Regions from separate parts of the Streptomyces sp. NPDC085931 genome, predicted to be linked through region 2. Evidence: riboswitches for the same ligand, from Rfam matches in the RefSeq annotation. Region 2 holds a riboswitch; each other region holds the start of a gene.
The links. A riboswitch is a leader RNA that binds a small molecule or an ion and turns the genes downstream of it on or off. The one in region 2 is predicted to bind cobalamin.
Positions count from the first base shown of each region.

Region 1: another riboswitch for cobalamin. It lies ahead of ACIGAN_RS15150 (energy-coupling factor ABC transporter permease); the one in region 2 lies ahead of ACIGAN_RS11675 (ribonucleoside-diphosphate reductase subunit alpha).
Region 3: another riboswitch for cobalamin. It lies ahead of ACIGAN_RS24365 (ABC transporter substrate-binding protein); the one in region 2 lies ahead of ACIGAN_RS11675 (ribonucleoside-diphosphate reductase subunit alpha).

Region 1 is NZ_JBITSK010000006.1:391,662-396,380, forward strand. Features, by position in the region: gene ACIGAN_RS15135 (ATP-binding cassette domain-containing protein) at 1-737, opposite strand, end outside; gene cbiQ (cobalt ECF transporter T component CbiQ) at 734-1,483, opposite strand; gene ACIGAN_RS15145 (energy-coupling factor ABC transporter substrate-binding protein) at 1,490-1,858, opposite strand; gene ACIGAN_RS15150 (energy-coupling factor ABC transporter permease) at 1,855-2,550, opposite strand; cobalamin riboswitch at 2,580-2,765, opposite strand; gene ACIGAN_RS15155 (serine/threonine-protein kinase) at 2,844-4,370, opposite strand; gene ACIGAN_RS15160 (VOC family protein) at 4,634-4,719, opposite strand, start outside.
Region 2 is NZ_JBITSK010000005.1:105,946-110,664, reverse strand. Features, by position in the region: gene mctP (monocarboxylate uptake permease MctP) at 1-1,441, shown strand, start outside; cobalamin riboswitch at 1,627-1,797, shown strand; gene ACIGAN_RS11675 (ribonucleoside-diphosphate reductase subunit alpha) at 1,919-4,282, shown strand; gene ACIGAN_RS11670 (ribonucleotide-diphosphate reductase subunit beta) at 4,282-4,719, shown strand, end outside.
Region 3 is NZ_JBITSK010000012.1:4,353-9,071, reverse strand. Features, by position in the region: gene ACIGAN_RS24370 (FecCD family ABC transporter permease) at 1-433, opposite strand, end outside; gene ACIGAN_RS24365 (ABC transporter substrate-binding protein) at 430-1,449, opposite strand; cobalamin riboswitch at 1,520-1,710, opposite strand; gene ACIGAN_RS24360 (CoA-binding protein) at 1,793-2,221, shown strand; gene ACIGAN_RS24355 (4-hydroxybenzoate 3-monooxygenase) at 2,287-3,510, shown strand; gene ACIGAN_RS24350 (ArsR/SmtB family transcription factor) at 3,632-3,991, opposite strand; gene ACIGAN_RS24345 (cation diffusion facilitator family transporter) at 4,054-4,719, shown strand, end outside.

The DNA of each region.
Region 1 (4,719 bases), on a different contig from region 2:
GCGCCCCACGGCAGCCGCAGCCCCGCCGCGCGCAGCAGGTCCGTGCGGGCCAGCACCGTGGGCGCGGGGCCGGTGCGGACGCCGGACGGGGTGAGCAGCGCCGCGTCGTCGGCCCAGGCCAGCGCGAGATCCACGTCGTGGGTGGCCATCACCACCGTGGTGCCGGTGGCGCGGAGCCCGTCGAGCGTGGCGAGGAGCCGTTCCTGCCCGTCGGGGTCGAGTCCGGCCGTCGGCTCGTCGAGGATCAGGACCCGGGGCCGCATGGCGACCGCGCCCGCGATGGCCGTGCGCTTGCGCTGCCCGTAGGAGAGCAGGTGCGTGGGGCGGTCGGCCAGGGCGGTGATGTCCAGGGCGGCGAGCGCCTCCGCCACCCGCGCCCGCACCCGGGCGTGGTCCAGGCCGAGATTGAGCGGACCGAACGACACGTCCTGCTCGACCGAGGCGGCGAACAGCTGGTCGTCCGGGTCCTGCACCACCAGCTGCACGGTCGTGCGCAGCCGGGTCAGGCCCTTGCGGTCGTACGTCACCGGCTGCCCGTCGACCGTCAGCCGGCCCTCGTGCGGCCTCAGTCCGCCGCTCAGCAGGCGCATCAGGGTCGTCTTGCCGCTGCCGTTGCGGCCGAGCAGCGCCAGCGCGCGCCCCTCACGGATGTCGAAGTCGAGGCCGCTGAGCACGGGCGGGCCGTCCTCGTAGCCGAAGGACGCGCCGCGCAGGGCGACGAGGGCGGGCTCGCTCATGTCAGCGGCCTTTCCAGGACGAAGGTCAGGACGGTCAGCGCCACGAGCAGGGCACCACCGGCGGCCGTGAAGCGGGCGGAGACCCGGGCCTGCGGCACCAGCACGCGCAGGGTGCCGTCGTAGCCGCGCCCGGCGAGTCCGGCCTGCAGGCGGGCGGCACGGTCGAAGGCCCGCACGAACGCGGTGGCGCCCAGACCGGCCAGGGAGCGCCATTCCGCGGCCCGGCTGGTGTGGCCGAGCCGCGCGGCCTGGGCCTCCCGGACGCGGCGCACGGTGTCCAGCAGCAGGAAGCTCATCCGGTACGTCACCAGCGCCACGTCGACGACCGGCGCGGGCACCCCGGCCCGGACCAGCCGCGGCAGCAGATCGGACAGGGGGGTGGTGAAGGCGAACAGCAGCACGCCCAGGGAGGCCGCCGAGGTGCGCAGCAGCAACTCCCCGGCCCGCACGGGACCGTCACCGGCGAGGGAGACGAAACCGTCCGGGCCGCCGATCCGGACCAGCAGCGGGAGCGCGCCGGTGACGCAGAAGCCCAGCGGCACCCGGTAGGCCCGCCACAGCCGCCGGCCCGGCACGCCCGCCGGCCCCAGCAGCAGCGCCAGGGCCGTCACCAGCACCAGCGCCGCGCCCGGCCAGGGCGGCAGCGAGATCGCGAGCACGGTGAGACCGAGCCCGAGCACGGCCTTGTCCACGGGGTGGCGGCGGCGCCAGCGGCTGCTGTGCGCCGCCGCGTCGATCGGCAGCACCCGGGCTCAGTCCCGGCCGTCGGCGGGCTTCCCGGCCGCGCCGGCGGGCGCGCTCCCGGCTTCCCGCTCCAGCGCGCGCTGTTCGCCCTGGCGCCGTCCCCGGCGCAGGCCGAAGTAGTAGGCGAGGACACCGGCGCCGAGCGCGGCCTGGAGGGAGAACAGGGCCGACTCGATCTCCCCGGACGGCGGTTCGTACAGCGGGGAGAACCACGGCTCGTAGTCCGGCTCGATCTCGGTGATCGCGGTCTCGGCCTCGCCGTCGGCGCCCGCGAACGGCTCGTCCTTGTGGTCGCCGAGGCCGAGGGCCAGCGGCAGCACCGCCAGGGCGGCCACGACGAGCAGCAGCAGCAGGTTGATCCTCGTGTTCCGGCTCATCGCGCCACCGCCTCCGTCCGGGCCTCGCGCGCGCCGGACAGCACGCCCAGCCGGGACAGTTCACCCTTGCTGGACTGCACCAGCAGCCGCATCACGAGCACCGTCAGCAGCCCTTCGCTGACCGCGAGGGGGAGCTGGGTGACGGCGAAGATGGACCCGAACTTGCCGAGCGCGCCCAGGAATCCGCTGCCCGGGTCGGGGAAGGCGAGCGCCAGCTGCACGCTGGTGACGCAGTAGGTGGACAGGTCGGCGACGAACGCCCCGCAGAACACGGTCACCATGAGCGGCACGCCGTAGCGGCGCAGCAGCCGGTAGACGGCGTAGCCGGCCCAGGGCCCGACGATCGCCATGGAGAAGACGTTGGCGCCGAGCGTGGTGAGCCCGCCGTGCGCCAGCAGCAGCGCCTGGAACAGCAGGGTGATGGTGCCCAGCACCGCCATCACGGGCGGCCGGAACAGGATGGCCCCCAGACCGGTGCCCGTGGGGTGCGAGCAACTGCCGGTGACGGACGGCAGTTTCAGCGCCGACAGGACGAACGTGAAGGCACCGGAGGCTCCGAGGAGCAGGGTGCTCTCGGGGTGCTCGCGCACTTCACGGGTGAGTGACCGGACTCCGTGGACGACGAACGGCGCCGACGCGACGCCCCAGGCGGCCGCGTGCACCGGAGGCAGAAAACCCTCGGCTATGTGCATGGCTCAGCAGACCCTCTCCAGCACCTCGTGGATGGTTGACGCGCCTTGGCCGGTCTCCTGGCTGACGGGTACCACCGCCCGGACTCCGCCTTCCCGGGTCACGAGGACCCAGTGGCTGCCCGCGAGGGCCGGAGCCGGACTTCCCGATTCACAGTGGCGAGGGCCGCACCGGCATCACACCGGATTTCCCGTTCACCAAGGCGTGGTGACAATAAGGCCGCCGTAAGGGCGATGACAAGCCGCCCCAGGGGGCGCGCGAGGGGGCGCCCGCTCGCACACCGGCGCAGGCCCGCTCAGTCGTCTCCCTCGGCACCGTCGTCGTCCGCGTCCTCCCCGCCGTCCGCCGGGACCTGCGCAGGCCGCTGCCCCGGCTGCTCCACCTGTTCCACGCCGCCCGCGCCCGGCTCCCGTGCCGGGCTCGACGGGCCGGGCGTCGGCTCGGCCGGGCCCGGGGCGGCGGGCGCCTCGGGGGACGGGGTGACATCGCCCACGGTGCCGGCGGCCGGCGTCGCGCCGCTCCCCGCGGTGGACGTCACCGGTCCGGCGGAGGCCGCGGACCTCGGCTCCGCGGGGGCCGCCGGACTGCTCGCGGACGGGGAGGCGTCGGGTTCGGTGCCCTTCGTCGCGGTGTCCTCGGGCGCGAACCACACCATGCCGAGGTACATCGCCGCGAGGAACAGGGCCGCGGCGGCGGCCGTGACCGCCAGACGCGACCGGCCGTCCGAGCCGCCCCGCGCACGGTTGGCCGCCCCGCCCCGCGCCCGACTGCCCGTCCCGCCCAGGGCGCGGGTGCCCGGCCCGCCCTGCGGACCGCTGCCCGTCCCGCCGCGCGGCGCCGCGCGGCGGGCCCGCCCGCCCGGGGCGGTGCGCGACCCCGTGGGCAGCGCGTACGTGACCGGGGCGCCGGTCCCGGCCGGTGCGTGGGCCCCCGGGACCGGGGACGGCGCCGGGGAGGTCGCCGGGGACGCGGCCGCCGGCAGCGGCTCGGGCCGGCCCTGCCAGGCACCGCCGGCGAACCACTCGGCGGCCTGCTGGGCCGACGGCCGGTCCTCGGGCTGCTTGGCGAGCAGCCCCAGCAGGTAGTTCTCGAACGCCGGCGGCAGACCGGCGACGCCGAGCTCGCGGGGCGGCACGGGGGCGGCGTCGAGATGCTGGTGCAGGAGCGCGACGGCGGTGTCGGCCTCGAACGGCGGGCGGCCGCTGAGCAACTGGTAGAGCACGCAGCCCAGGGAGTACATGTCGGAGGCGGGGCCGGCCGGCTTGCCCAGGGCGCGCTCCGGCGCGAGGTAGAGGCCGGTGCCGACGATCTGCCCGGTCGCGGTGAGCGCGGCGCCGGGGTCGTCGAGGAAGCGGGCGATGCCGAAGTCGCCGATCTTCAGGGTGCCGTGGTGGTCCAGCAGGAGGTTGGCGGGCTTGATGTCGCGGTGCACGATGCCCTGCCCGTGCGCGGCGGCGAGCCCCGCGGCGGCCTGGGCGGCGAGGTCGGCCACCCGGCCGGCCGGGAGCGCGCCCGACGCGGCCAGCACCCCGGCGAGGCTGTCGCCCTCGACCAGCTCCATCACCAGGTACAGCCGGTTGTCGTACTCGCCGAAGTCGAGCACGCCGACCAGGTTCGGGTGGTTGAGACGCCCGGCGGTCTGGGCCTCCAGGCGGAACCGGGAGGCCGCCGTGGCGTCGGTGTCCTGGGGCAGCAGCAGCTTGACGGCCACCGCTCGGGCGAGCGTCTCGTCGTAGGCCCGCCAGACCTCCCCCATTCCACCGCGCCCGATCTCAACATCCAGCCGGTAGCGGCCCGCTAGCAGCACTCGTCCTCGTCTCATGCAGGTGGGAAGTTCGTTGCCGCGGCCCGAACTCCCCGTGGTCGCACGGGGATTGGTGGGGTGCCACAGCCGACCCAGGATACTGGCGCCGGATGATCATTGTGCTCAGCGGCGGTGACCACCCACGGTACGGCCCCTCAAGAGCCGGGGCGCGCGCGACGTATCCCTCCGCGCCGGCGCGGAGGCGCTGCGTGACCGCATCATCCGGGAAGCCACGCCGGACGACACATGTGCGCACGACAGGCAAGCGGCGCGCGGGCCCCTCACCCCTCGGCCGGGGTGAGCAGCACGAAGTCCGCGTTCGCCGGGTCCAGGCAGACGGCCAGGCGGCCCACGCCCTCCGCGTCCT
Region 2 (4,719 bases):
CACGGCGTACACCTTCGTGGCCGTGCCGGCGGCGATCTACGCGGCGGGCGCGGCGGGCTTCTTCGCGGTGCCCTACACGATCCTGGTCTACCCGCTGATCTTCACGTTCCTGCCGCGCCTGTGGTCGGTCTCCCACAAGCACGGCTACGTGACGACCTCCGACTTTGTGCGCGGCCGCTTCGGCTCCAAGGGGCTGTCCCTGGCCGTGGCGCTGACCGGCATCCTGGCGACGATGCCGTACATCGCGCTCCAGCTGGTCGGCATCCAGGCCGTGCTGGACGTGATGGGCGTCGGCGGCGGCGAGGACACCAACTGGTTCATCAAGGACCTGCCGCTGCTGATCGCCTTCGGCGTGCTGGCGGCCTACACGTACTCGTCGGGTCTGCGGGCGCCCGCGCTGATCGCGTTCGTGAAGGACACGCTGATCTACATCGTCATCGCGGTGGCGATCATCTACATCCCGATCAAGCTGGGCGGTTTCGACGACATCTTCGCCAAGGCGGGCGACGCGTTCAGCCAGACCAACCCGGCGACGGGTGCGCCGCGCGGTGCGCTGACGCCGCCGGAGACGGGCCAGTGGACGTACGCCACGCTGGCGCTGGGCTCCGCCCTGGCGCTGTTCATGTACCCGCACTCCATCACGGCGACGCTGTCCTCCAAGAGCCGTGAGGTGATCCGCCGCAACACCACGATCCTGCCGCTGTACTCGCTGATGCTGGGTCTGCTGGCGCTGCTCGGGTTCATGGCGATCGCGGCCGGCATCAAGGTGCAGAACGGGCAGCTGGCGATTCCGCAGCTGTTCGAGACGATGTTCCCGGACTGGTTCGCGGGCGTGGCGTTCGCGGCGATCGGCATCGGCGCGCTGGTGCCGGCGGCCATCATGTCCATCGCGGCCGCGAACCTCTTCACGCGCAACATCTACAAGGACTTCATCAAGCCGGACGCGACGCCCGAGCAGGAGACCAAGGTCTCCAAGCTGGTGTCCCTGCTGGTGAAGGTGGGCGCGCTGGCCTTCGTCCTCACCATGGACAAGACGGTCGCCATCAACTTCCAGCTGCTGGGCGGCATCTGGATCCTGCAGACCTTCCCGGCCCTGGTCGGCGGCCTGTTCACCCGCTGGTTCCACCGCTGGGCGCTGCTCGCGGGCTGGGCGGTCGGCATGGTCTACGGCACGGTCGCCGCGTACGGCGTCGCCTCGCCCACGCAGAAGCACTTCGGCGGGTCCTCCAAGGAGATCCCCGGCATCGGCGAGATCGGCTACATCGGCCTCACGGCGTTCGTGCTGAACGTGGTGGTGACGGTGGTCCTGACGTTCGTCCTCAAGGCCCTGAAGGCCCCCGACGGCATCGACGAGACCAAGCCGGAGGACTACACGGCGGACGCGGGCGACCCGGGGGTGCAGGTGGAGCTGCCGCCGGCCACGGCCGGTTCCTCGCACTGACCTCCGGGGCGCCCGGCACCGCGCCCCGCACGACGAACGACCCGCAGCGGGCCGCCGTGAGACACCTCGCGGCGGCCCGCCGTCGTTCGCCCGCGGTCCCTCGCCCGGCGCCGGTGCCACGCCCGGTGAAGATCGCGGTGAAGATCACTCTGCACACCCGCCGGCTGACCCTCTGAAACCAGTGCGACACAACATCTGGGGGTGGTCTCCGAACCCGGCACAAGATGTATGCTCATGCTCGCTGTCGCCGCAGGGGAATCCGGTGCGAATCCGGAACTGTCCCGCAACGGTGTACCCATGCCCTTATAGGCGCATGGGCGTCAGTCCGAGGACCTGCCGACGGCGCACCCGGCCACCCGGCCGGTGTGCCTGACGTCCGGGCCTCGTGGAATGGGCCGGTGGACGCGACGCCGCGTGCGCTCGTGTGCTGCCCCCTGCCCTCGACGAGGCCCCGTGCCGAGCGAGGGAGAGCCCCACGTGACCATCGCGCCAGCCGATCCGGTCTCAGCCGCCGACGAAACCGCGGAAGAAGCGCACGACGCCTCCGGTGCCGCCCTGTTGCGGACCCTCACCGAGCTGACCGCCGACCTCCCCGACGCCGACCCGGGCCGGGTCGCCGCCGCCGCCCTGCGCGGCCGGTCCGCGCGGGCGGACGAGACGGAGTTGCGCGAGCTGGCGACCGAGGCGGCCGCCGGTCTCATCTCCGAGGACCCCGCCTACTCCCGGCTGGCCGCCCGGCTGCTGACCGTCTCCATCCGCGCCGAGGCCGCCTCCCAGGGCGTCACGTCCTTCACGGAGTCGGTCGCCGTCGGCCACCGCGAGGGGCTCATCGCCGACCGCACCGCCGACTTCGTCCGGCTCCACGCGGCCCGGCTGGACGCCCTGATCGACACCGCCGCCGACGACCGCTTCGGCTACTTCGGCCTGCGCACGCTGCACAGCCGCTACCTGCTGCGCCACCCCATCACCCGCAAGGTGATCGAGACGCCCCAGCACTTCATGCTGCGCGTGGCGAGCGGCCTCGCCGAGGACGACACCGCACGGGCGGTGGACGAGGTCGCGGCGCTCTACCGGCTGATGAGCCGCCTCGACTACCTCCCCTCCTCCCCCACGCTCTTCAACTCCGGCACCCGGCACCCCCAGATGTCGTCCTGCTACCTCCTCGACTCCCCCAAGGACGAGCTGGACTCCATCTACGACCGCTACCACCAGGTCGCCCGCCTGTCGAAGCACGCCGGCGGCATCGGCATCGCCTACTCCCGCGTCCGGGCCCGGGGTTCGCTGATCCGCGGCACCAACGGCCACTCCAACGGGATCGTGCCGTTCCTGAAGACCCTCGACGCCTCGGTCGCCGCGGTGAACCAGGGCGGCCGCCGCAAGGGCGCCGCCGCGGTCTACCTGGAGACGTGGCACTCCGACATCGAGGAGTTCCTGGAGCTGCGCGACAACACCGGCGAGGACGCCCGCCGTACGCACAACCTGAACCTGGCGCACTGGGTGCCGGACGAGTTCATGCGGCGGGTGAACGCCGACGCGCAGTGGTCGCTGTTCTCCCCCGCGGACGTGCCCGAGCTGGTGGACCTGTGGGGCGAGGAGTTCGACGCCGCCTACCGGGCCGCCGAGGCGAAGGGCCTGGCGCGCAAGACGCTGCCCGCGCGCGAGCTGTACGGCCGGATGATGCGCACCCTGGCGCAGACCGGCAACGGCTGGATGACCTTCAAGGACGCCGCCAACCGCACCGCCAACCAGACCGCCGAGCCGGGCCACGTGGTGCACTCCTCCAACCTCTGCACGGAGATCCTGGAGGTCACCAGCGACGGGGAGACGGCAGTCTGCAACCTGGGCTCGGTCAACCTCGGCGCGTTCGTGGCCGACGGGGACATCGACTGGGAGCGGCTGGACGCGACCGTCCGCACGGCCGTGACGTTCCTCGACCGGGTCGTCGACATCAACTTCTACCCGACCGAGCAGGCGGGCCGCTCCAACGCCCGCTGGCGCCCGGTCGGCCTCGGCGCGATGGGCCTGCAGGACGTCTTCTTCCAGCTGCGCCTGCCCTTCGACTCGCCCGAGGCGAAGGCCCTGTCCACCCGGATCGCCGAGCGGATCATGCTCGCCGCCTACGAGGCCTCCGCCGACCTGGCCGAGCGCAGCGGCCCGCTGCCCGCGTGGGAGAAGACCCGCACGGCCCGGGGCGTGCTGCACCCCGACCACTACGACGTGGAGCTGACCTGGCCGGAGCGCTGGGCGGCCCTGCGCGAGCGGATCGCCACGACCGGCCTGCGCAACGCGCTGCTCCTGGCCATCGCGCCCACGGCCACCATCGCCTCCATCGCGGGCGTCTACGAGTGCATCGAGCCGCAGGTGTCCAACCTGTTCAAGCGCGAGACGCTCTCGGGCGAGTTCCTCCAGGTCAACTCCTACCTGGTGGAGGAGCTGAAGCGGCTCGGCGTGTGGGACGCCCGCACCCGCGAGGCCCTGCGCGAGGCCAACGGCTCGGTGCAGGACTTCGCCTGGATCCCCGAGGACGTCCGCGCGCTCTACCGCACGGCCTGGGAGATCCCGCAGCGCGGCCTGATCGACATGGCGGCGGCCAGGACCCCCTTCCTGGACCAGTCCCAGTCCCTGAACCTCTTCCTGGAGACGCCGACCATCGGAAAGCTCTCCTCGATGTACGCCTACGCCTGGAAGTCCGGGCTGAAGACCACGTACTACCTGCGCTCGCGCCCGGCGACCCGGATCGCCCGCGCCGCCCGCGCCACCGTCCCCGTGCAGGCCACCCCGGACCCCGAAGCGGTCGCCTGCTCCCTGGAAAACCCCGAGTCCTGCGAGGCCTGCCAGTAATGAGCACCCAGAACCTTCTCGACCCCGGCTTCGAGCTGACGCTGCGCCCGATGCGCTACCCGGACTTCTACGAGCGCTACCGGGACGCCATCAAGAACACCTGGACCGTGGAGGAGGTCGACCTCCACTCGGACGTCGCCGACCTCGGCAGGCTCTCCCCCGAGGAGCAGCACCTCATCGGCCGGCTGGTGGCGTTCTTCGCGACGGGCGACTCGATCGTCGCGAACAACCTGGTGCTGACGCTGTACAAGCACATCAACTCCCCCGAGGCGCGGCTCTATCTGAGCCGTCAGCTCTTCGAGGAGGCCGTGCACGTCCAGTTCTACCTGACGCTGCTCGACACCTACCTGCCCGACCCGGAGGACCGGGCGGCGGCCTTCGCGGCGGTGGAGAACATCCCGTCCATCCGCGAGAAGGCGGAGTTCTGCTTCAGGTGG
Region 3 (4,719 bases), on a different contig from region 2:
GCGCCCCGATGAAGGCGCCCGCGGAGACGGAGACGGCACCGCCGCCCGCGCCGAGCACGACGACGAGGACCGCGCCGGTGGAGGCGCCCGAGGAGACCCCGAGCACGAAGGGGTCGGCGAGCGGGTTGCGCAGCAGCGACTGCATCACCGCCCCGCACACGGCGAGTCCGGCTCCGCAGACGGCGGCGAGCAGGGTGCGCGGCAGCCGCAGCTGCCAGACGATGCCGTCCCGGATCGGTGTCAGGCCGGAATGGCCGAGGCCGAGATGGGCGGCCACCACGGACCACACGTCACCGACCCCGATGTCGGCGGGGCCGATGGTGATGGCGATCGCGAGGGAGGCGGCGAGTGCGACAGCCCCGGCCGCGCCCAGGGCGAGCCCGGCCCCGCGGCGGGACCGGGCCCCGGCGTCCGGAAGGCCCGGGGCGGTCACTTCACCAGGCCGAACCGGCGCAGCCCGGCGGCGACGCGCTCCACGCCCTCCACCGTGCGGATGGTCGGGTTCATGGCCTGGCCGCTGAGCAGCACGTACCGCTTGTGCCGGACGGCGTCCATGTTCTTCGTGGCCGGGTTGGACTCCAGGAAGGCGATCTTCTTCGCGGCCGACTCGGCGGTCTGCGACGTGCGGGTCAGGTCGCCGATGACGAGGACGTCGGGGTCGCGGTCGGCGACCGTCTCCCAGTTGATCTGCGGCCACTCCTGGTGTGTGTCGTCGAAGACGTTCCTCGCGCCGAGGGAGCGGGTGATGATGCCGGGCGCCCCGCAACAGCCCGCCATGTAGGGCGACTCGGAGTTGGCGAACCAGTACAGGAGGGTCACGTCGGAGGCGTCGACCCCCGCGGTGGCCTTCTCCATCCGCTGCCGGAGGGAGGCCACGAGCTCGTCGCCGCGCTCCTTCACGCCGAAGACGGCCGCGAGGTCGCGCACTTCCCCGTAGACCGCGTCCATGCCGAGAGCCTTGTCGCGGGCGCCGTCACCGCCGCCCGAGTTGTCCTTGCCGGCGCAGTCGGACGGGGAGACGTAGGTCGGGACGCCGAGCTTTTCGAACTGCTCGCGTGTGGCGACGCCGCCCTGGCCGAGGGTGGAGACGAAGGAGGCGGTGACGAAGTCCGGGTCCGCGTCCAGGACCCGCTCGAAGGAGGGGGTGCCGTCGGCGATGCGCGGCACGCGCGCGTTGTCCTTCTCCAGTCCCTTCAGCACGGGGTCGGTCCAGGTGGCCGTGCCCGCGAGGCGGTCGGCGAGGCCGAGGGGGAGCAGGATCTCGGTGCTGCCCTGGTCGAGGGAGACGGCGTGCCGGGGCGGGGCGCCGACCCGCACCTCGTGGCCGCAGTTGACGAGGGTGGCCGCGGCGGCCTTCGCTGGGGCGGGCTCGGCGTCGCCGCAGCCGGTCAGGAGCAGGGAGCCGGCCGCGAGCAGCACGGCGGCACGGGCGGGTGGGGCGAGGGGCACGGGGAACCAGTCCTCAGTCGTCGAGGGCCCGATCGCGGAGCCCGGTCGTACGGTGCTCCCCCGCCGCGCACCGGCCGCGGGGGCCGCCAGCAGGTCTTCGGACTCGGGTTCACCCGGAGCGGAGCGCCTTCCCGGACGTCCGTGCCGGAGTCCAGTGGCCGAGGCCCCGCCCGTCCCCCTCACCGCTGCGCGTCAGTTCCGGATTTCCACCGGATTCCCTGACCCACGTACATGGGTTCGACTGGCCTCGGCAAGCTATCACGGCGGTTCGCGGGGAATCAGCGCGCGCCCCGCGTCGTTGCCCGGACAGCAGTTCAGCCACGACGTTCCGAGGAGGCCGCCGGTGTACGGCGACGACGCAACGGTCCGCAGGATTCTCGACGAGCTCGGCGACACCTGGGCCGTGGTGGGCCTGTCGTCCAACCGGCAGCGCGCGGCGTACGGCGTCGCGGCCGTGCTCCAGCGCTACGGCAAGCGGGTCGTGCCGGTGCATCCGAAGGCCGAGCCGGTGCACGGCGAGCAGGGGTACGCGAGCCTGGCGGACATCCCCTTCGACGTGGACGTCGTGGACGTCTTCGTCAACAGCGAGCTGGCCGGAGCCGTCGCGGACGAGGCGGTCGCCAAGGGCGCCGAGGGCGTCTGGTTCCAGCTGGGCGTCGTCGACGAGGCGGCTTTCGAGCGGACCCGGGCCGCGGGCTTGGAGATGGTGATGGACCGCTGCCCGGCGATCGAGATCCCGCGGCTCGGCCGGGGCGGCGCGCAGGGTTCCTGAGGCGCTCCCCGGACGGGCGCCCCGAACGTGCCCGTCCCCGGGCGGGGGCCTCCATAATGAGCGGCATGACCCAGCCACCGCCGCCTGCCGACTCCGGCGCCCCGCAACGCGTTCCGGTCGTCATCGTGGGCGCCGGCCCCGCCGGTCTGACCGTCGGCAACATCCTGCAGGCCGCCGGGGTGGACTGCCTGGTCCTGGAGACCGAGACGCGCAAGTTCATCGAACAGCGGCCCCGGGCCGGGGTCATCGAGGAGTGGGCCGTACGGGGGCTGGAGAAGCGGGGCCTCGCCCGCAATCTGCTGGACCGGGCGGAACTGCACACCGCGTGCGAGTTCCGCTTCGACGGGGAGCGCTACCGCTTCTCCTACGGCGAGCTGACGGGCAGCCATCACTTCGTCTACCCGCAGCCGTTGCTGGTGACGGACCTGGTCCGCGAGTACGCCGAAGTGCGCGGCGGCCGGATCGTCTTCGGCGTCCGGGACGTACGGTTGCACGACCTCGACTCCGACCGGCCCTCGGTGTCGTACGCCTGCCCGGACACGGGCGAACGGCAGGTCGTGCGCACGGAGTTCGTCGCCGGGTGCGACGGGGCGCGCGGGGTGACCCGGGCGTCGCTGCCCCCGGACCGGGTCCGGATCGCCCGGCACGACTACGGCATCGGCTGGCTGGCCCTGCTCGCCGAGGCCCCGCCGTCCGCGGACTGCGTGCTGTTCGGCTGTCACGCCCGCGGGTTCGCCGGCCAGATGCCGCGCAGCCCGGAGGTGACCCGCTACTACCTGCAGTGCCCGCCGGGCGACGACCCGGAGAACTGGCCGCACGAGCGGGTCTGGGCGGAGCTCCGGGAGCGGCTCGGGGCGTCCGGCGCGCCGCCGCTGACGGAGGGGCGGCTGATCGAGAAGCGTGTGCTGGACATGCACGACTACGTGGTCGAGCCGATGGTGCACGGCCGGCTCTTCCTGGCCGGTGACGCGGCCCATCTGGTCGCGCCCATCGCCGCCAAGGGCATGAACCTCGCCCTGCACGACGCCTTCCTGCTGGGTGACGCGCTGGTGGACCGGCTGACCCGGGGCGAGGGCGGCGGCCTGGCCGGCTATGCCCGGGCCTGTCTGCGGCGCGTGTGGGACTACCAGGAGTTCTCGCAGTGGCTGTCCGAGGTGTACCACGGCACGGCGGCGGGTGATCCGTTCCGCGCGGGCACCACGCTGGCCCGGCTGCGCCGCCTGTTCACCTCGCCCGCGGCGGCGGCCGCCTTCGCCGAGCAGTACCTGGGGACGGCCGCACGCTACTGACTTGTCGTGCGACGGCCGCACGATACTGACTCGGTCGTGCGACGGCCACGCGCTATGGACTCGGTCGTGCGACGGCCGCGCGGTCCTGACTCAGTCCTACGACGCGCCGCGCGGTCCTGACTCAGTCGTGCGGGGGACGGTCGGCGATCCGGTGGTCCGCCACGTTCAGCGCCTCGTCCACGAGCCGGCGCAGATGGCCGTCGCGGAGTGAGTAGACGACCCGGCGGCCCTCCTTGCGGGTGTTCACCAGGCCGGCCAGGCGCAGTCGGGCCAGGTGCTGGCTGACGGCCGGGCGGGCCGCCCCGCACGCCTCGGTGAGCGTCGTGACATCGGCCTCTCCCCCGCTCAGCACGTGCAGCAGGGCGAGCCGGGTCCGGTCCCCGAGCAGCGCCAGCCGTTCGGCGGCCAGCGCGAACTGCTCCTCGCCGGGGCTGCGCTGATGCGCATGGTGCGCAGATGACAGGTGCATGCGTGCGCTCATACGCACATAATGGCGCCGAGGACGCGTGCGCGTCCACTCGCCCGCACCGGAAGGGAACCCCCGTGAGCGACCGGCACGAGCACTCCCACCCGCACAGCCGCCCCCACGACCACGGGCACGCCCACGCACACGCCCACGTCCACGTCCACGTCCACGGCCGTGCGCGCGACGGCCGGCACGGCCTGCGCCACCGCCTGGCGCACCTGCTCACCCCGCACTCCCACGAGACGGCCGACAAGGTCGACTCCGCGCTGGAGTCCTCCGCGCGCGGCATGCGGGCGCTGTGGGTCTCGCTCGCGGTGCTCGGCGCGACGGCGCTGGCCCAGGCGTTCGTGGTGGCCGCCTCCGGTTCGGTGGCGCTGCTCGGGGACACGGTGCACAACACCGCGGACGCGCTGACCGCCGTGCCGCTCGGCATCGCCTTCGTGCTGGGGCGGCGGGCGGCCACGCGCCGCTTCACCTACGGCTACGGCCGGGCCGAGGACCTGGCAGGCCTGGTGATCGTGCTGACGATCGCGGCGTCGGCGGTCTTCGCCGGCTGGACCGCGGTCGACCGGCTGCTCGACCCGCGCCCGGTGGAGCACGTCCCGGCGGTCGCCGTGGCCGCGCTGGTGGGCTTCGCGGGCAACGAGTGGGTGGCCCGCTACCGCATCCGCGTGGGCCGTGCGATCGGTTCGGCGGCGCTGGTCGCCGACGGACTGCACGCCCGCACGGACGGCTTCACGTCC